Regions from separate parts of the Pseudomonas mercuritolerans genome, predicted to be linked through region 3. Evidence: predicted binding sites of a transcription regulator. Region 3 holds the regulator's gene; each other region holds the start of a gene.
The links. The regulator sigma-54, encoded in region 3, starts transcription at its own class of promoters, with help from an activator protein. The targets are predictions, from matches to a motif close to ANTGGCATNNANNTTGCTNT.
Positions count from the first base shown of each region.

Region 1: a site for sigma-54 is predicted at 3,129-3,148, ahead of glnA (type I glutamate--ammonia ligase). Genes of this name have one in related genera too.
Region 2: a site for sigma-54 is predicted at 2,279-2,298, ahead of ND528_RS04700 (flagellar basal body rod protein FlgF). Genes of this name have one in related genera too.
Region 4: a site for sigma-54 is predicted at 3,351-3,370, ahead of ND528_RS03225 (circularly permuted type 2 ATP-grasp protein). Genes of this name have one in related genera too.

Region 1 covers NZ_JAMSHA010000006.1:105,235-110,428, forward strand. The annotation lists gene ND528_RS17930 (DUF4124 domain-containing protein) at 219-842, opposite strand; gene ND528_RS17935 (DUF4124 domain-containing protein) at 839-1,351, opposite strand; gene glnA (type I glutamate--ammonia ligase) at 1,629-3,035, opposite strand; gene thiI (tRNA uracil 4-sulfurtransferase ThiI) at 3,363-4,817, shown strand; gene typA (translational GTPase TypA) at 4,957-5,194, shown strand, end outside.
Region 2 covers NZ_JAMSHA010000001.1:1,006,642-1,011,835, forward strand. The annotation lists gene flgH (flagellar basal body L-ring protein FlgH) at 1-601, opposite strand, end outside; gene flgG (flagellar basal-body rod protein FlgG) at 653-1,438, opposite strand; gene ND528_RS04700 (flagellar basal body rod protein FlgF) at 1,484-2,224, opposite strand; gene ND528_RS04705 (sigma-54-dependent transcriptional regulator) at 2,497-4,059, opposite strand; gene phhA (phenylalanine 4-monooxygenase) at 4,453-5,194, shown strand, end outside.
Region 3 covers NZ_JAMSHA010000010.1:79,357-84,550, forward strand. The annotation lists gene lptC (LPS export ABC transporter periplasmic protein LptC) at 1-398, shown strand, start outside; gene lptA (lipopolysaccharide transport periplasmic protein LptA) at 385-930, shown strand; gene lptB (LPS export ABC transporter ATP-binding protein) at 930-1,655, shown strand; gene ND528_RS24795 (RNA polymerase factor sigma-54) at 1,822-3,312, shown strand; gene hpf (ribosome hibernation-promoting factor, HPF/YfiA family) at 3,386-3,694, shown strand; gene ptsN (PTS IIA-like nitrogen regulatory protein PtsN) at 3,707-4,171, shown strand; gene rapZ (RNase adapter RapZ) at 4,174-5,031, shown strand; gene ND528_RS24815 (HPr family phosphocarrier protein) at 5,047-5,194, shown strand, end outside.
Region 4 covers NZ_JAMSHA010000001.1:709,603-714,796, forward strand. The annotation lists gene ND528_RS03210 (c-type cytochrome) at 1-26, shown strand, start outside; gene ND528_RS03215 (transglutaminase family protein) at 145-948, opposite strand; gene ND528_RS03220 (alpha-E domain-containing protein) at 945-1,895, opposite strand; gene ND528_RS03225 (circularly permuted type 2 ATP-grasp protein) at 1,908-3,317, opposite strand; gene ND528_RS03230 (ribonuclease E inhibitor RraB) at 3,795-4,142, opposite strand; gene ND528_RS03235 (hypothetical protein) at 4,352-4,585, opposite strand; gene speE (polyamine aminopropyltransferase) at 4,874-5,194, opposite strand, start outside.

The DNA.
Region 1 (5,194 bases), on a different contig from region 3:
TGGAGCAAGGCGTGCGCGAGAACAAAGCGCTGATGTCGGGAAAATGCAAAAACCAAACCAAGGCTCCGAAAAGAAGCGTTTAACCCCTGAAACAGGCGTTTGACGCGCGTTTGTATGGCACGAAGCCAGCTCAAACGGGAAGTTTCGAACCAAAATGGGTTGGGTTGTGGGCGAGATGCAGTTTAGTGCACCAATAGGGTGCGCACGTTTGGCAGGGGTTAAAAGAAGCGCAGAAACGGATTCTTCGGTTCTTCAGGTTTGTCCTTGAGCGGGCATTCCGGCCGCACGCCGTAATCGTCGGCGACACAGGGTTTGACCTGACGTTTCTGCGCCAGGGAAATGCGCAGCATGTGGAACGGCTGATTGGCGGTGCGTTCCACGGTACGCCCGGCAGCGTCGAGAATCTCGATCGACAGGCTGTGGCTGCCGCGATCGATATTGCTCAGCGCAAAAACCGGGCTGAAGCCGGGCTCGCCAGTGGTCTTGCCATCCAGCAGCAGGCGATAGCGATGGCCGCTTTGCAGGCCGGGCTCGCTGGTGACGCTGACGATCAGCTCGCCGGCGCTGCTGCGCAGAGTCGCGTCGGGCTCCGGGATCAGAATGCGCAGCATGTCGTAGTGAAAGGGCGGCGGTTCGGCGGATTTTTTCGCTGTGGTGATCGGCGCTGCGGTGTTGGCAGGGACAGCCATGCGATTGCTCGTCGCGATCGGCACTCGCTTGGCGTTGGCGCGTGGCTGGTCGGTGTAGACGCGGTTGCCCTGTGCGTCGATGTAGGTGAATACCTCGGCTGAGACAGGCGCCATCATCAGGACCAATAAGGCGAGCAGCGCTGCGCGGATCATGGTTTATGCACTCGTTGCACGGTGAGCACGGCGGACGAGCTCTGCTGGATGACGGTCTGTCCGTCGATCACTTGCACGGCCAGGCGATGTTCGCCGCGATCGATGTTCACCAGTTGCAGAACCGGCACGTTGCTCGGCTGGCCGTAGGGTTCATCGTCCAGCACCAGTCTCAGTTGATGGGGCGGTTGCAGGCGCGGCTTGATCAGGACGTTGACCGTGAAGGTGCCGTTGTTGGCGCGCAGGGCCTCGTCAGTGGGCAGACCGGCAAGCTCGAGGATTTCATAGGCGTTGCGCGGTGGTTGCGGTGCTTCGGCGCTGGATGATTGCGGCGCGCTCGGCGCTTGTGGCTCGACCCGATTGAGTGGCGGCAACTCGACCGGTTGCGCCTGCACGCCGTCCGGCGGCTGATTGCTGTACGCCGTGTTGCCGTTGGCGTCGGTGTACTTGTAGATCTGCGCGGCGGCGGGCAGGGCGATCAGCAGCAGAATGTAGAGGAGCGTGCGACCCATGAAATCGACCGGGGTTGGAAGCGATGGGTAGCAGCATAGGACAGGTGGGGCGGTTGGCCCAACTGGCGACACATTCAAAGATCATTCAGACACCACAGATCGCCTGTGGGAGCGAGCCTGCTCGCGAAGGCGTCGCATCAGTCACCATCATCTTCAATGCCTCACCGCTTTCGCGAGCAGGCTCGCTCCCACAGGGTAAATGAACTGCGCCGGGCAATAAAAAAGGCCTCCCGAAGGAGGCCTCGTTTGTCACGCCACTTTACGCAGCGCTACCGGATCAGCAGCTGTAGTACAGCTCATATTCCAGTGGGTGTACGAAGGTGCGAACCTTGATTTCTTCTTCCGATTTCAGCGCGATGTAAGCGTCGATGAAGTCGTCGGAGAACACGCCGCCCTTGGTCAGGAACGCGCGGCCCTTGTCCAGCTCTTCCAGGGCTTCTTTCAGGCTGCCGCAAACCTGTGGAATCTCTTTCGCCTCTTCAGGCGGCAGGTCGTACAGGTTCTTGTCGGCGGCATCGCCTGGGTGGATCTTGTTCTGGATACCGTCCAGACCAGCCATCAGCAGCGCTGCGAAAGCCAGGTACGGGTTGGCAGCCGGATCCGGGAAGCGTGCTTCGATACGGCGGGCTTTCGGGCTCGACACGTATGGAATACGGATCGAAGCGGAACGGTTGCGAGCCGAGTAGGCCAGCATTACCGGCGCTTCGAAGCCTGGCACCAGACGCTTGTAGGAGTTGGTCGCCGGGTTGGTGAAGCCGTTCAGGGCCTTACCGTGCTTGATGATGCCGCCGATGAAGTACAGAGCGGTATCGGACAGGCCGGCATAGCCTTCACCTGCGAAGGTGTTCTTGCCGTCTTTCCAGATCGACATGTGCACGTGCATGCCCGAACCGTTGTCGCCGTACAGTGGCTTCGGCATGAAGGTCGCGGTGCGGCCGTAAGCGTCGGCAACGTTGTGCACAACGTATTTCAGGGTCTGAACTTCGTCAGCCTTCTTCACCAGGGTGTTGAACTTGACGCCGATTTCGTTCTGGCCGGCAGTTGCCACTTCGTGGTGGTGAACTTCAACCGACTGACCCATTTCTTCCAGTGCGTTGCACATGGCGGTACGGATTTCGTGGTCGTGGTCGAACGGTGGAACCGGGAAGTAGCCGCCTTTCACGCCTGGACGGTGACCCTTGTTGCCGCCTTCGATGTCCTGGTCGGACATCCACGAACCTTGCTCGGAGTAGATCTTGAACATCGAGCCGGAGATGTCCGACTTGAATTTCACCGAGTCAAAGATGAAGAACTCAGGCTCTGGACCGGCGAATACGGTGTCACCGATACCGGTGGCTTTCAGGTGCTCTTCGGCGCGCTTGGCGATCGCACGTGGGTCGCGATCGTAGCCCTGCATGCTCGAAGGCTCGATGATGTCGCACACCAGAATCAGGGTTGGGTCTTCGGTGAACGGATCGAGTACGGCAGTTTCGTCGACCGGCATCAGGATCATGTCGGAGGCTTCGATGCCTTTCCAGCCGGAGATGGAGGAACCGTCGAACATCTTGCCGACTTCGAAGAAGTCGTCATCCAGCGCATCGCGAGCCGGCATGGTCACGTGGTGCTGAGTGCCTTTGGTGTCCGTGAAGCGCAGATCAATCCACTTGACGTCATGATCTTTGATGAGTTGAACCGACTTCGACATAGTGTCCTCCGGGTGAATTAGGGCGGGTAGTGGATGCCCTTAATAATGGTGATGCCGGCGCGAATACTCTGCCAAGGCAACCTGCCTCACAAGGGAGCAAATTGCATGCCAGTGCCCCAGCATGGGTTTTTTGCCCCAAATTCACGCTTATTAAGGCGTGCGAGGTTCTGAATCGACAAATCCCGCCCCTTAATGTTGCGTTTAAATTCAGAAATGACCTGTTTTGGTGCAAGCAAAACCTTCTGCACATTAACTGGTTAAACCTTGAGCAATTTCCGCTATAATCCGCGCCCCCCTTTTTCGGCTGGCCGTTCGCGCGCTGTTTTCATGAAACTAATCGTAAAAGTCTTCCCCGAGATCACCATCAAAAGCCGACCTGTCCGGACGAAATTCATCCGCCAGTTGGCCAAGAACATCCGCACCGTGCTCCGTGACCTGGACCCGGCCGTGGTGGTGAACGGCGTGTGGGACAATCTCGAGCTGGAAACCCGCGTTACCGACGCCAAAGCCTTGAAAGAGATGGGCGACCGCCTGACCTGCATGCCGGGCATCGCGCATTTTCTACAGATCGACGAGTACCCGCTGGGCGACTTCGACGACATCACCGAAAAGTGCAAACAGCACTACGGCGATGCACTGGCCGGGAAGATTTTCTCGGTGCGCTGCAAGCGCGCAGGCAAGCATGCCTTCAGCTCGATGGACGTTGAAAAATACGTCGGCAGCAAGCTGCGTCGCGAGTGCGGTGCGGCCGGAATCGACCTGAAAGCGCCGGAAATCGAAGTCCGTATCGAAGTTCGCGACAAACGGTTGTTCGTGATTCACAGCCAGCACAACGGCATCGGCGGCTACCCGCTGGGTGCGCTGGAGCAGACGCTGGTATTGATGTCCGGCGGCTTCGATTCGACCGTGGCGGCTTACCAGATCATGCGTCGCGGCCTGATGGCGCACTTCTGCTTCTTCAATCTCGGCGGGCGTGCCCACGAATTGGGCGTGATGGAAGTCGCGCACTTCATCTGGAAGAAGTACGGCAGCTCGCAACGCGTGCTATTTGTCAGTGTGCCGTTCGAGGAAGTGCTGGGCGAAATTCTCGGCAAAGTCGATAACAGTCATATGGGCGTGGTTTTGAAGCGTATGATGTTGCGCGCCTCGTCCGAGATCGCCGAACGCCTGCACATCGATGCACTGGTGACCGGTGAAGCGATCTCCCAGGTGTCGAGCCAGACGCTGCCGAACCTGTCGGTGATCGACTGCGTGACCGACAAGCTGGTGCTGCGACCGCTGATCGTCGCGCACAAGCAGGACATCATCGACACCGCCAACGAGATCGGCACCGCCGATTTCGCCCGGCACATGCCGGAATATTGCGGCGTGATCTCGGTCAACCCCAAGACCGCCGCCAAGCGTGGCCGGGTTGAACACGAAGAGAAAGAATTCGACATGGCGGTGCTCGAGCGTGCGCTCGCCAACGCCAAACTGGTGCCGATCGATCGGGTGATCGACGAATTGGGCCAGGATTTGCAGATTGAAGAAGTCAGCGAAGCGCTGGCCGGTCAGATCGTGATTGACATCCGCCACCCGGATGCCGCCGAGGATGACCCGCTGGAACTCGCCGGCATAGAGGTACAGACGATGCCGTTCTATGCAGTGAACGCACGTTTCAAGGAACTGGACCCTACTCGCCAGTACCTGCTGTATTGCGACAAAGGCGTGATGAGTCGCCTGCATGCTCACCATTTGCTCAGTGAGGGGCATGCCAATGTGCGCGTTTATCGACCGAGCTAAGTGCCCGGGGCTGTTTGCCTGTGGCCTGCGTCACCGGCCCCCCGACACCGCCGTCAAGCTGTAACGGCCATGCCGGACACTACTGCTAATCGCTGCCATGACTTGTCAGCAAACCGAATCCTCTGATCGAGATACACAAGTGATCGAAAATCTACGCAACATCGCCATCATTGCCCACGTTGACCACGGTAAAACCACCCTGGTAGACAAACTCCTGCGTCAATCCGGCACCCTGGAGCGCAACGAGCTCAACGACGAGCGCGTGATGGACTCCAACGACCAGGAAAAAGAGCGCGGTATTACCATTCTGGCGAAGAACACCGCCATCAACTGGAACGGCTACCACATCAACATCGTGGACACCCCGGGCCACGCCG
Region 2 (5,194 bases), on a different contig from region 3:
CATCGGCGACACGGGTCGACGACACGGTGTTGTCGGTCGCGATGTCATCGGCGCGGACCATACCGGCGATGCGTACCAGTTCGTCACCGGTGTTGAGCGTCAGCCACTTCTCGCCACGCACGGCGATGATGCCATTGGGCAGCACGTCGGCCACGGTCACGGTGATCGAGCCGGTCAGGCTGTTGCTCTGCCCGGACTTGGCGTCGCCCTTGGTCGAACGGTCGGCGCTGTAGCCGGCGTTGAGGCTCAGGTCACCGCCACCAATCGGGTTGTTGGTGGTCAGGCTGGAGCCGAACAACGAGGTCAGGCCGATCGAGTTATCGCTGTTCTTGTCCATCTGCGAGTTGGCGTTCTTGCTCGCCTGGGTGCGCTCGTTCAGGGTGATGGTGATGATGTCACCGACCCGGAACGCCTTGCGGTCGCTGTACAGGTTCTGCTCGAAGCCGGCCTGATAGATCGAGCCGTTGTTGGCAGCCGCCGGCAACGGTGTGCGCGGCAACACCGGGGCGTAGTAAGGGTCATTGGGCTTGGGCGTCGGGGCGACGCAGCCCGCGAGCGAGACGACCCCACTCAATGCCAGAACAGATACAAAGCGCTTCATGACCCTACCTCACGGTGTTGCTGGCGACCTCAGGCCGCCCCAAAGACTGGATTACAGATTCTGCGTTACGAACGAGAGCATCTGGTCGGCGGTGGAGATCACCTTGGAGTTCATCTCGTAGGCGCGTTGAGTGGTGATCATGTTGACCATCTCTTCAACGGTGCTGACGTTGGACGTTTCCAGGGTGTTCTGCAGCGTAGTACCGAAACCGTTGAGGCCCGGGGTGCCGATCTGCGGCGCGCCGGAAGCCGCGGTTTCCAGGAACAGGTTGTTGCCCACGGCTTGCAGGCCGGCCGGGTTGATGAAGTCGGCGGTCTGCAGGTTGCCGATCACTTGCGAGGCCGGGTTGCCGGCGATGGTGATCGACACGGTGCCGTCACGGCCGACAGTGAAGGTCTGCGCATCGTTCGGGATGATGATCGCCGGCTCCAGTGCGAAACCGCTGGCGTTGACGATCTGGCCATTGGAGTCGAGGTGGAAAGTACCGTCACGGGTGTAGGACGTGGTGCCGTCCGGCTGCAGGATCTGGAAGAAACCGCGACCGTCGATGGCCATGTCCAGCGGCTGCTCGGTGGTTTGCAGGCTGCCGGCGGTGAAGTTTTTCTGGGTGCCGACAATGCGCACACCGGTACCCACTTGCAGACCCGACGGCAGTTCGCTGTCCTGGGTCGACTGGGCGCCTGGCTGACGCTTGATCTGATAGAGCAAGTCCTGGAACTCGGCACGGTCACGTTTGAAACCCGTGGTCGAGACGTTCGCCAGGTTGTTGGAAATGGTGGTCAGGTTGGTGTCCTGGGCGGACAGACCGGTTTTGGCAACCCATAGAGCCGGAAGCATTCGATTCTCCTCGTGCGCCTGTTTTACGGCGCGACGTTCTGATAATTAGCTGATCTGCAAGACCCGAGCCATGGCCTGGTCGTCGTCTTTGGCGGTGTTCATCATCTTGACGTGCAACTCGAACTGCTTGGCCAGGGCCAGCACCGAAGTCATTTCTTCCACGGCATTGACGTTGCTCGACTCGAGGAAACCCGAGACCAGTTTGACGTTGGCGTCGGCTTGCGCCGGCTGGCCGTCCTTGGTGTAAATCGAACCGTCGAGGCCTTTGTTCATGTTCTTGATGTCCGGGTTGACCAGTTTGATCCGGTCGACTTCGGCCATGACGCGCGGGCCTTCGCCCATCGCGCGGATGCTGATGGTGCCGTCTTCGCCGACTTCGACCTGCTGCTCGGGCGGCACGGCGATCGGGCCGCCATTACCGATCACCGGCATGCCGTTGCCGGCGCGCAATACGCCGAGGGCGTCGATGTTGAGGCTGCCGGTGCGCACGTAGCTTTCGCCGCCATTTGGGTTCTGCACGGCGATGAAACCGTTGCCGGTCACTGCGACGTCGAGGTCGCGACCGGTCTGCACCAGCGAGCCCGGGGTGAAGTCGGTGGCGGGACGTTCGCTCATGGCAAACGCGCGCGCCGGAAAGCTGTCACCAAACACCGGCATCGAACGCGCCTGCTCGAGGTCGCGCTGAAAGCCGTTGGTGGAGATGTTCGCCAGGTTGTTGGCATGCGCCCGCTGCGCAAGTGCGTTCTGACTGGCGCCGGTCATTGCCACATAAAGGTACTTGTCCACTGTGTTTCCTCTGCATGCCGGACGTTTGCCGCCCACCGCTGTACTGCTCAGCCATAAGCAATTTGCAGACCAACTTTTTATTGGCGAGCGAAGGCCCGGTAAACAGGGGACTTGAGGGTATCGGAGGGGGAATTTGAAATGGGCAGAAGACGAAAAACCGGCGGTGTCATGCCGCTTCGCGGCAAGAGATCAAAAGATCGCAGCGTTCCGCAGCTCCTACAGGAAACCGCGTTCCAAATGTAGGAGCTGCCGAAGGCTGCGATCTTTTGATCTTAAGCTCCGCTGTCTTTACCCACCTCATACTCACGCAGCTTGTTGGCAATGGTGGTGTGCGACACTCCGAGCCGCTTGCCCAACTGCCGACTGCTCGGGTGCTCGGAATACAAGCGCTCCAGCACGGCCTTCTCGAAACGCCCGACGATCTCGTCCAGACTTCCGTCCAGGGAGAAATCGCCAAGCGGCTGACGCACGCCGTAATCCGGCAGGCGAATATGTTCGGCCTTGACCGTGCCGCCGTCGCACAGGGAAACCGCCTGGAACAGCACGTTCTCCAGCTGCCGCACGTTGCCCGGCCAGTGGTAATGGCTGAGGCGATCCATCGCCGCCGGGGCCAGTTTCGGCAGCGGACAGCCGATCTGCCGACTGGCCTGATCGAGAAAGTGTTCAACCAGCGGCGTCAGACCGTCGAGGCATTCGCGCAGCGGCGGGATGTGCAGCGACAGCACGTTCAAGCGGTGATAGAGATCCTGGCGAAACTCACCGCGCGCGCACAATTCGGACAAGTCCACCTGGGTCGCGCAGATCACCCGCACATCCAGATACACCTCTTCATCACTGCCGACGCGACGGAAGCAACCGTCCTGAAGAAAGCGCAGCAATTTGACCTGCAAGCGCGGGCTCATCTCGCCGACGCCATCGAGAAACAGCGTGCCGCCAGCGGTCAACTCCAGCAGGCCGAGCTTGCCCTCAGCGCGAGCGCCCTCGAAGGCGCCGGGGCCGTAGCCGAACAGCTCGGTCTCGGCCATCGACTCCGGCAACCCGGCGCAGTTGAGTGCCATCAACGGCGACTGTCCACGCGGGCTGGCGAGGTGGCAGGCGCGCGCCAGCAGTTCCTTGCCGGTGCCGGTTTCGCCTTCTATTAATAGCGGAGCATCCAGCGGCGCCATGCGTCGCGCTTCGCGGACCACGGCAGCCATGACTTTCGAGCTCTGGAAAATACTGTCGAAGCCGCGCAGCTCTTGCTTGCGCACATTGTAGATACGCTCGCCGACGCGGTCGGCGCGGTGCAGCGTCAGTACGGCGCCGGCCATGGCCTCGCTGTCATCGTGCTCCGATTGCAGCGGCGCGATGTCGGCGAGAAAGATGTCGCCCTTGACCTTGACGCGCATGCCGTTGATTCGAGACTTGTTGGCGCGCACCAGTTCCGGCAGGTCGAAATCCTCGGCGTAGCGCGACAGCGGAATCCCCGGCACTTCATCGACGCGCACCCCGAGCAACTGCGCCGCCGCGCGGTTGGCCGCAACGATCGAGCCGCCCATGTCGATCGACAGCACAGGAAACTCCAGTGCGCCGAGCAGTGCGTTCAATTCCATGTGCCGGCGTTCACTGGGCATCAGCCCGACGCGCTTGACCCCAAACACCCCGCCGATCGCCTCGAACTTGGGGCGCAACGCCTGGAACTGGATGTTGATCAGGTTCGGGCAGTGCAGATAGATTGCATTGCCATGCTCACCGCCAACTTCACCACGGGCAACGTTGATCCCGTACGCCACCAGCAGATTGAGAATGTCGCGCAGGATGCCGATGCGGTTCTGGCAGTGGACTTTGATGCGCATAGAAAAAGGCCCGACAGGTTTGAAAGGTAAACACATGTCCTTGTGGGAGCGAGCCTGCTCGCGAAGGCGCCAGCACATCCAGAATCGATGTGTCAGACAGACCGCTTTCGCGAGCAGGCTCGCTCCCACAGGGTTTTGTGGCGCGCCCGAGGCAGAGTTTTCTGTCGAGGCACGCAGATAATTGTCAAGATTATGTGACAGCCCCTGCCCTTTTCAAACCCGCCAATCACCGTAAATGCGCATTACCCGACAAAGCGTAACGATAACTTTACGAAATACGCAGAATTTTCCTACGCGCGCACCGGTCAACATGCTGCACGCCCTGTCACTCTGGGGTATTCCTTTACCCATCGCTGGACATAACAAAAACGAATTTCCTAGCAGGAGAGCAGCATGAAGCAGACGCAATACGTGGCTCGCGAGCCCGATGCGCAAGGTTTTATCGACTACCCCGCCGAAGAGCATGCGGTGTGGAACACGCTGATCACTCGCCAGTTGAAGGTGATCGAAGGTCGCGCGTGCCAGGAATACCTGGACGGTATCGAAAAACTCGGTCTGCCCCACGACCGCATCCCGCAACTGGCCGAGATCAATAAAGTCCTCGGCGAGACCACTGGCTGGCAAGTTGCCCGGGTGCCAGCGCTGATTCCTTTCCAGACCTTTTTCGAGTTGCTTGCCAGCAAGCAATTCCCCGTCGCCACCTTCATACGTACCCGCGAAGAACTCGACTACCTGCAAGAGCCGGACATCTTTCACGAGATCTTTGGTCATTGCCCGTTGCTGACCAACCCGTACTTCGCTGAATTCACCCACACCTACGGCAAGCTCGGCCTGCAGGCGACCAAGGAAGAGCGCGTGTATCTGGCCCGGTTGTACTGGATGACCATCGAATTCGGCCTAGTCGACACCCCGCAGGGCAAGCGCATCTACGGTGGCGGAATTCTGTCTTCGCCGAAAGAAACCGTTTACTGCCTGTCGGACGAGCCCGAGCATCAGCTCTTCGATCCGCTGGAAGCCATGCGCACGCCGTATCGCATCGACATTCTGCAACCGCTGTACTTCGTCCTGCCCAATCTCAAGCGCCTGTTCGATGTGGCCCATGAAGACATCATGGCCATGGTTCGTCAGGGCATGC
Region 3 (5,194 bases):
CCGACGGTAAGGTGCAGTACGAGATGACTTCCGACAAGGCCGAGCACGTCAAGGCTACCGATATCACCCTGGTGACCAAGCCTGATTTGAACATGTACCGCGGCACCGACTTCCCATGGCACGTGACCAGTGAGCGCGGCGAAGTGAATTCGGGCGGTACCGAAGTGGAATTGATCGACTCGGTACGCGTACAGCGCACCGACGAGAAACAGCGCGGCACCCTGATCACCAGCACCCGCATGACCGTGTTCCCGCAGCAGGAATATGCGCAGACTGCGCAACCCGTTAGAATCGAGGGCGCTGGCGGTGTATCGACTGGCGTCGGAATGAAAGCGTACCTGAAGGAAAGCAGGATACACCTGCAATCGAACGTAAGAGGACAGTATGAGGCTCGTTAAAACCCTCCCTATTTTGCTCAGTCTGGGCGCAGCACTGGGAAGCGCGAGCGCCTGGTCCCTGCCGAACGATCAGCAGCAGCCTATCCGCATTCAGGCCGACGACGCGCAACTGGACGACAAGAATGGCATCGCCACCTATAAAGGTGACGTGATCATTACCCAGGGTTCGATGATCGTCAAAGGCAACACAGTGACCATGACTCGCGCGCCCAATGGCGACATCGACGTGGTGACCTCGGTGGGCAACCTGGCTTACTTCGAGCAGCTGCAGACCCAGGGCGACGCCAACCCAGTCAAGGGCTACGGCGTGACGATTCAATACCACGCCCAGCAGAACCGGGTGGTGCTGATCGACAAGGCCAAGGTTATCGACAAGGATAACAACGTCACCCAGGGCGAAAAAATCGTCTACGACACCGTGAAGAAACTGGCCAGCGCCGGTCGCGCCACGGGCAGCAAGGTCACCGAATCGCGTCCGCGCATCGACATGGTGATCCAGCCGAAGAAGAAAACCGAAGAGAAATCCCAGTAATGGCAACTCTGAAAGCTCAGCACCTGGCCAAGGCCTATAAAAGCCGCCAGGTCGTGCGTGACGTCAGCCTGTCGATCGACAGCGGGCAGATCGTCGGCCTGCTCGGTCCGAACGGCGCCGGCAAGACGACCTGTTTCTACATGATCGTCGGCCTGGTGCAGGCGGATCAGGGCCGCGTGCTGATCGATGATCTGGACGTCAGCCATCAGCCGATGCACGGCCGCGCCAAGGCCGGTATCGGCTATCTGCCGCAAGAAGCGTCGATCTTCCGCAAACTGTCGGTCGCCGACAACATCATGGCGATCCTCGAGACCCGCCCGGAACTCGACAAGGCCGGCCGTCGCAAGGAGCTGGAAAGCCTGCTGCAGGAATTCCACATCAGCCACATCCGCGACAACCTCGGCATGAGCCTGTCCGGTGGTGAACGCCGCCGAGTGGAAATTGCTCGCGCGTTGGCCACTGCGCCGAAGTTCATCCTGCTCGACGAACCGTTCGCCGGTGTCGACCCGATCTCGGTCGGCGACATCAAGCAGATCATCCATCACCTCAAGGCCAAGGGCATCGGTGTGCTGATCACCGACCACAACGTCCGTGAGACGCTGGACATCTGCGAAACCGCTTACATCGTCAACGACGGTCAACTGATCGCTGAAGGCGATGCCGAAACCATCCTGGCCAACGATCTGGTCAAGGAAGTGTATCTGGGTCACGAGTTCCGCCTGTAAGCGCGACAGCGCTGTATCGATTCAAGGCGCATTTATCCGCTTTAATTGTTACAGCGCTCTAGGCAAACACTTCAGTTTCAGGCATATAATTTGCTTAAGTTTGGCGCTTCGGCGCCCTGTAGTGGATGGCGCAAAGCGCCGGCGAATAAGGTGTTAAGCCCCTGCCATGAAACCATCGCTAGTCTTGAGAATGGGCCAGCAGCTGACGATGACACCGCAGCTGCAACAGGCCATCCGCCTGCTCCAATTGTCGACCCTGGACCTGCAACAGGAGATCCAGGAGGCTCTGGAATCCAATCCGATGCTCGAACGCCAGGAAGAAGGCGACGACTTCGACAACGCCGATCCTCTGGCCGACAACGCCGAACAGAAGCCCGCCGAAATCCAGGAACCCTCCTACCAGGAAACCGCCCCGACGGTGGACAACCTCGAGGATGGCGAATGGAACGAGCGCATCCCCAACGAACTGCCGGTGGATACCGCCTGGGAAGACGTCTACCAGACCAGCGCGAGCAGCCTGCCCAGCAGCGATGACGACGAGTGGGATTTCACCACCCGCACCTCGGCCGGCGAGAGCCTGCAAAGCCATCTGCTCTGGCAACTGAACCTGGCGCCGATGTCCGACACCGATCGCCTGATCGCCGTGACCCTGATCGACTGCATCAACAATCAGGGCTATCTGGACGAAACACTCGAAGAAATTCTTGAGGCGTTCGATCCTGAACTGGACATCGAGCTCGACGAGATCGAAGCCGTCCTGCATCGCATCCAGCAATTCGAGCCCGCCGGTATCGGCGCCCGCAACCTCAGCGAATGCCTGCTCCTGCAACTGCGCCAGCTGCCCGCGAAGACGCCGTGGCTGACCGAGGCCAAGCGGCTGGTCGCCGATTACATCGACCTGCTGGGCAGCCGCGATTACAGCCAGCTAATGCGCCGGATGAAGCTCAAGGAAGACGAGCTGCGCCAGGTCATCGAGCTGGTACAGAGCCTCAATCCGCGTCCGGGCTCGCAGATCGAATCAACCGAAGCCGAATACGTCATTCCCGATGTGATCGTGCGCAAGGACAACGAGCGCTGGCTGGTCGAGCTGAACCAGGAATCGGTGCCACGCCTGCGCGTCAATGCCCAGTACGCCGGGTTTGTTAAGCGTGCCGACACCAGCGCCGACAACACCTTCATGCGCAACCAGTTGCAGGAAGCCCGCTGGTTCATCAAGAGCCTGCAGAGCCGCAACGAAACCCTGATGAAAGTGGCCACGCAGATCGTCGAACATCAGCGCGGCTTCCTCGAATACGGCGACGAAGCGATGAAGCCGTTGGTATTGCATGACATCGCCGAAGCGGTCGGCATGCACGAATCGACGATTTCCCGGGTGACCACACAGAAATTCATGCATACCCCGCGCGGTATTTATGAGCTGAAATACTTTTTCTCCAGCCACGTCAGCACCTCCGAAGGCGGCGAATGCTCGTCCACGGCGATCCGCGCGATCATCAAAAAACTGGTCGCAGCGGAAAATCAGAAAAAGCCGTTGAGTGACAGCAAGATCGCTGGTTTACTGGAGGCACAAGGCATTCAGGTGGCTCGCCGCACCGTCGCCAAGTACCGCGAATCCCTCGGAATCGCGCCTTCGAGCGAACGCAAGCGGTTGATGTAAGCCACGTTACAGCGTTCCAGTGGCAGGCTTTTCGGCCTGCCGCTTTATGCACTGGCAACGAAGGAGAAGCTGTATGCAAGTCAACATCAGTGGACACCAACTGGAAGTGACCCAACCTCTGCGTTCCTACATCGAGGAAAAACTCCAACGACTGGAGCGACATTTCGACAAGATCACCAACGTGCAAGTCACGATGTGCGTCGAAAAGCTGAAGCAGAAGATCGAAGCCACCTTGCATATCCCCGGCAGCGAAGTGGTCGCCAACGCAGAAGATACCGACATGTATGCTGCGATCGACTCACTCACCGACAAGCTGGATCGCCAACTCAAAAAGCATAAGGAAAAGACCCAGAGCCTCCTCCAGGGCGCGACCGGTCGTTAACCCCCCTATCCCATGATCCGACTTGAAACCATCCTGACCCCCGGCCGTTCCCAAGTGAACGCGCCGGGCGGCAGCAAGAAAAAAGCCCTCGAACATATTGCCAACCTGATCCACCGCGAAGTGCCGGATCTGGCGATGCAGGATGTCTTTGAGGCGTTGATCGCCCGTGAAAAACTCGGTTCTACCGGTTTTGGCAACGGCATCGCCATTCCTCACTGCCGCCTCAAGGGCTGCACGGCGCCTGTCAGTGCCCTGCTGCATCTTGAAGCGCCAATCGATTTCGACGCCATCGACGGCGCTCCGGTCGACCTGCTGTTCGTGCTGCTGGTCCCGGAAGCCGCGACCGATGCGCATCTGGAGTTGCTGCGCCAGATCGCCAGCATGCTCGACCGCAAGGAAGTTCGTGAAAAACTGCGCAGCGCCGCGAGCAACGAAGCCTTGTACCAGGTTGTACTGGACGAGCAGAACGGGCACTAATCATGCGTTTGATCATTGTCAGTGGCCGTTCGGGCTCGGGTAAAAGTACCGCCCTGAATGTCCTTGAGGACAACGGCTACTACTGCATCGACAATCTGCCGGCCGGTTTGCTGCCGGAACTGGCCGAGCGGGCGCTGATTCACACGGAACTGGCGCAGCCGCTGGTCGCCGTGTCGATCGATGCGCGCAACCTGCCCAGCCATCTGTCACGCTTCCCTGAACTGCTTGAAGACGTGCGTGCCAAGCATATCAAGTGCGATGTGCTGTACCTGGACGCCGACGAGGAAACCCTGCTCAAGCGTTTTTCCGAGACCCGTCGTCGTCACCCGCTGAGCAACGCCAATCGCTCACTGGCCGAGGCAATTCACGATGAAACCGCCCTGCTCGGCCCGATCGCCGATCTGGCTGACCTGAAAATCAACACCACCAACCTCAATCTGTATCAACTGCGCGATACCCTGAAGTTGCGCCTGTTGAATCAGCCGGAGCCCGGCACGGCGTTTCTGGTTGAATCATTTGGCTTCAAGCGCGGCATGCCGGTCGATGCCGATCTGGTCTTCGATGTGCGCTGCCTGCCCAATCCGTACTGGAAACCGGAGCTTCGTGCGCAGTCGGGCCTTGATGCACCGGTGGCGGAGTACCTGGCGCAGCAGCCGGATGTCGAAGAAATGTATCAGGACATCTACGCCTACCTGAACAAGTGGCTGCCACGTTTCGCCGCCAGCAACCGCGCTTACGTGACCATTGCCATCGGCTGCACCGGCGGGCACCACCGCTCCGTCTACCTGACCGAACGTCTGGGTCAGGCCCTGCAGAAAACCCTGAAGAACGTCCAGGTTCGCCACCGCGACCTCACCTAAAGGATTCACACCGCGATGCCTGCTCGTGAAATCGAAATCATCAATAAGCTGGGCCTGCATGCTCGGGCATCGGCCAAATTCGTCGGCGTGGCGGGTCAGTATCCAGACTGCACGATCAGAGTGGGACGCACACCTGAAACGACTGTCGACGGCAAGAGCATCA
Region 4 (5,194 bases), on a different contig from region 3:
TGGCCGGCCGCAAAGCTAAACCCTGATCAGCAGAAAACTTTGTAGGAGCTGTCGAGTGCAACGAGGCTGCGATCTTTTGATCCTGTTTTTTACAGATAAGATCAAAAGATCGCAGCGTGCCGCAGCTCCTACAAGGCCCCGCAATTACTGTTGCTGCACGGAAATCACCGGCGTTGGCGAGACGAACACCTTCGCATGCATCTGCTCGCAACCGCCGCCCCGGCGCATGCCACGGACCGGGCAGGCATCGAGATAATCCAGGCCGACCGCCAGCTTCAGGTGTCGCTCCGGGCGCGCCAGTTGGTTGGTCACGTCGAAGCTGTACCACGCGTCGTCCAGCCACGCTTCTGCCCAGGCATGACTGGCCAGATGCTCGCAATCTTCGCTGTACAGATAACCCGACACGTAACGCGACGGCACACCGAGACTGCGCGCGCAGGCGAGAAACGCATGGGTATGATCCTGACAAACCCCGGCGCGACCGGCGAAAGCTTCGGCGGCGCTGGTGTCGACTTCGGTGGAGCCCGGCGTGTAGGTCATGTGCTGATTCAGACCGTGCATCAAGTCGATCAGCGCGGTGCGATCTCGCCGTTGCTTGCAGTTTTTCGCGGCAAACTCGCGCAAGGCTTCATCGGCTTCGGTCAGGCGCGTGAAGCGCAGGAACGGCAGGGCTGACTGGCTTTCATGTTCGGCCTCGCGCAACTCATCGATATCGACCTGACCTCGGGCACCAATGATGATCGCTTCGTGCGGTTCGTCCATGGTCAGCACATGCAGGATGTTGCCGAACGGATCGAGCTGCGCACGCACCGGACGCGGCAGGTCGAGTTGCCAACTGAGGACATGCTGGCGCTCGCTGTCGTGGGGCGTCAGGCGCAGGTACTGGATGCTCGCGCGCACCTGATCTTCGTAGTGATAGGTGGTCTCGTGGCTTATGGAAAGTCTCATGCAGCCTCCAGGTAGGAACTGTGAATGGCGTTGCCCAACTGGCGCACCAGCGGGATGAATTCGGTCAGCCAGGCGTGCAGGCCTTCTTCGAGGATTTCGTTGATGCCGGTGTAGCGCAGGCGCGCGTCCATTTCCGCCGCCAGGCGTTGTGCCGGGCGGCCGTTGGCGCCTGGCAGTTGCGCGAGGATCTGGTCGATCTCTTCGGTACAGGCACGCAGCGAACGCGGCACGTCGGCGCGCAACAGCAGCAGTTCGGCGACATGCCGGGCCCCGGGCGCGTCGCGGTAGATTTCGGTGTAGGCCTCGAATGAGGACAAGGCGCGCAGCAGCGCACTCCATTGGTAATAGGCGTGCGCCGTGCCGTCGCTGACTGCTTCGGCCTGATCGCCGGCCATTTCGTAACGGGCATCGAGCAGGCGCAGCGTGTTGTCCGCGCGCTCGATAAACGTGCCCAGGCGAATAAAGCGAAACGCGTCGTTGCGCATGATCGTGCCGTATGAGGCGCCACGAAACAGGTGCGAACGTTCCTTGATCCATTCACAGAAACGACTCATGCCATAGCGGCTCAAGCCCTGTTCGGCGATGCCGCGAATCTCCAGCCAGGTCGCGTTGATGTTTTCCCACATGTCCGCAGTGATTCGCCCGCGTACCGCATGAGCACTGGCCCGCGCTGCACCAAGGCAGCTGTAGATACTGGCCGGGTTGGCGGCATCCAGTGCGAAGAAATGCAGCAGGCGCTCTGCGTGCAGGTCGCCGTGGCGTTCAAGGTAATCGTCCAGGGTGCCGGTGATCAGCAACGGCATGGCGAGTTCGTGCAGACCGTCGCCGCGCCCGTCCTGCGGCATCAGCGACAGCGAATAACTGATGTCGAGCATGCGCGCGAGATTCTCCGCACGCTCCAGGTAACGCGACATCCAGTACAGATCCGAGGCAGTTCTACTTAACATGGCAAGCTTCCTTCAATCCTCGACTACCCAGGTGTCCTTGGTGCCGCCGCCCTGGGAGGAATTCACCACCAGGGAGCCTTCACGCAACGCGACACGGGTCAAACCGCCAGGCACGACACGGGTTTCGCGACCGGACAACACAAACGGACGCAAATCGATATGGCGCGGTGCAATGCCGTTTTCGACAAAGGTCGGACAGGTCGACAGCGACAGCGTCGGCTGCGCGATGTAGGCGTGGGGTTTGGCTTTGATGCGCTCACGAAAGGCATCGATTTCCGCCGTCGTCGCGGCTGGCCCAACGAGCATGCCGTAACCGCCGGAGCCTTGGGTTTCCTTGACCACCAGTTCCGGAAGATTGGCCAGCACGTGGGACAGCTCGGACGGGTTGCGGCACTGCCAGGTCGGCACGTTTTTCAGAATCGGCTCTTCGTCGAGGTAGAAACGGATCATGTCGGTGACAAACGGATACACCGATTTATCGTCCGCCACCCCGGTGCCGATGGCGTTGGCCAGCACCACATTGCCGGAGCGATAGGACGACAACAGCCCAGGCACGCCGAGCATCGAGTCCGGGTTGAATGCCAGCGGATCGAGGAAGGCATCGTCGAGGCGGCGATAGATCACGTCGACCGCTTTCGGGCCATCGGTGGTGCGCATGAAGACTTTGTCGTCACGCACGAACAGATCCGCACCTTCGACCAGTTCCACGCCCATTTCCCGGGCAAGAAACGCGTGCTCGAAGAACGCGCTGTTGAAGCGTCCAGGCGTCAACACCACCACGCTCGGATTGTCGATCGGGCTTGAGCTTTTCAGGGTGTCGAGCAGCAGATTGGGATAGTGATCGATCGGGGCGATGCGCTGGGCGGAGAACAGCTCGGGGAACAGGCGCATCATCATCTTGCGGTCTTCGAGCATGTAGCTGACGCCGCTGGGTGTGCGCAGGTTGTCTTCGAGAACGTAATAAGTGCCATCGCCATCGCGCACCAGATCGACGCCGGAGATATGCGAGTAGATGTCGCGGTGCAGATCCAGGCCCTGCATTGCCAACTGGTATTGCTCGTTGGCCAGCACCTGCTCGGCGGGAATGATCCCGGCCTTGATGATGCGCTGCTCGTGGTAGAGGTCGGCGAGAAACATGTTCAACGCCTTGACCCGCTGGATGCAGCCGCGCTCGACAATCCGCCATTCACTGGCGGGGATGCTGCGGGGAATGGTATCGAACGGAATCAGGCGCTCGGTGCCCTGCTCGTCGCCATAGAGCGTGAAGGTGATCCCGGCACGGTGGAACAGCAGATCGGCCTCGCGGCGGCGCTGCGCGAGCAGCTCGTCGGGCGTCTCGGCCAGCCAGCGGGCAAATTCTCGGTAATGCGGGCGGACCAGGCCGCCGGCATCGTACATCTCGTCAAAATAGGTGCGGATCATGCCGTACTCCTTGTCACTCCGGACATACAGGCCTTCGCAAGGCCCGTGCCATCGGCATAAACGCTTTGATTTCAATCGGTTGTAGATCCACGCCGAAGGCTGCGCACCATTCCTGTGCGGCAAATGCCCCGGCCCGATTGCCCCCGCTTCATTGCGACGCACTGCATCGCCTATCACCAGCATAGTCAGAGTTGATTTCACTGCCCGGCCACGACTGCGGATAATCCGCGCATTCGCTGCAAAACTTCCCCGGCACGCCGCCGCGAAGTAGACAGCTCAACCGATCTGAACTGCCTTGGCAGCCCCGCCCCGACAGGACTTTATTGCATACCCGTCTTCCCTTTTAGCCACCCTCTCCGGTGGCTTTTTTTTGCCCGGGATTCTTGTTTCAGGGTTTTGCCACTGCGATGTGCAGAAGCCAGAAACGACAACGGCCGACCCGAAGGTCAGCCGTTGCCCGACAGACAATGCGCAATATCAATTCAACCGGTAACGATTGCGCACCTCCTGCTTCACGCCCCAACCTTCGATAATGCCGCCCAGCGGTTCGACCACGGCTGAAAAGCCTTGCTCGAAATCGCCGATGTCGTCATAGGTTGCGTACATCACTTTGCTCAATTCCAGCGACCAGGCGCCGTCGTCGCGCGCACTGACCTGGGCATTGATGGATTCACCGCGAAATTTGCCTGCTGCCCTGCGCGCCCGCTCCTCGTCCGGGAAAATCGCGTAGAACTCGATGGGATGGAACCGGGAAAAATCGAAACCGCCTTCTTTCATGCGGCGCAGAACGTTGCTGCTGATGTCTTCTTGATAGGCTGTGCTCATGAATCGTCCCCCTCGATTGATGGATAGACTTTCCGTATTCCCGCCCCGGGCCTTTTGGCCTAAGTACTACGGCAACGTGGTTGCGCGCGGGAAACAAGCATGTAGCTGACAAGACCAGACCTTAGCGATCCATTCGCTGATCTCGCTTGCAGAGTAGCCCCAAGAGAGCGCCGCTGCCAAGGCCTGGTTTACGAGATGACAGGAAGTGTTCAGACAGGGGTGATGCTGCGGATTTCGATGCCGTTCTGGGTCTTGAGGTTTTTCACCCCGGCATCGGCGGTGCGCCCTTCCAGATCGTTGAGATCCAGCTTGGCGGCGACCGGAAGAAGCCGCTCTTTGACGAGCCGTGCGGCTTCATCATCGGACGGGCATTCCTCACGTTCGAAGACTTCATCGACAATTTCACCGTGATCATCCACGAAAGTGACTTTCCACTTTTGCATCAGTGCCTCCTCGATCAACCCGTAAATGGGCTTACCTCTATCTCGACTTTTTTCCGCGATAGTTGGTTCAAAAGGATTACAGCCGACAACGGTGAAAATAACCATCCGATCGATAGTGCGGGCTCTGTGGCGAGGGGATTTATCCCCGTCCGGCTGCGCAGCAGTCGTAAGACCGTCCATTGCGGTTTGACGGAGACACCGCGCAGGCCGGTTCAGGGATGCTGCGCATCCCAACGGAGATAAATCCCCTCGCCACAAAATCTTCCTTGCAGAGCGACGTCAGGGTGATCAGTCGTTGCTCGGCTTGTTGACCGCCTGCAGCACGTATTGCGGCAAGGCGAACGCGCCGATGTGGATTTCCGGGTTGTAGTAACGGGTGACGATGCCGCTGCCGATGAAGCGCTGTTGCAGGGTTTCACGGCTGAGCTTGCGGTAGGCCGGGTTGGTCGAGCCCCAGGCGAAGGTCATCGAACCGCCGATGTAGGTCGGCACGGCGGCCTGATAGAAATGCCAGTCCGGGAACAGGCTGCGCAGGCGACCGGCGGTGGTTTTGACTTCGTCGATCTGCATGAACGGTGTGCCGTTCTGAGTGACGAGAATGCCGCCTTC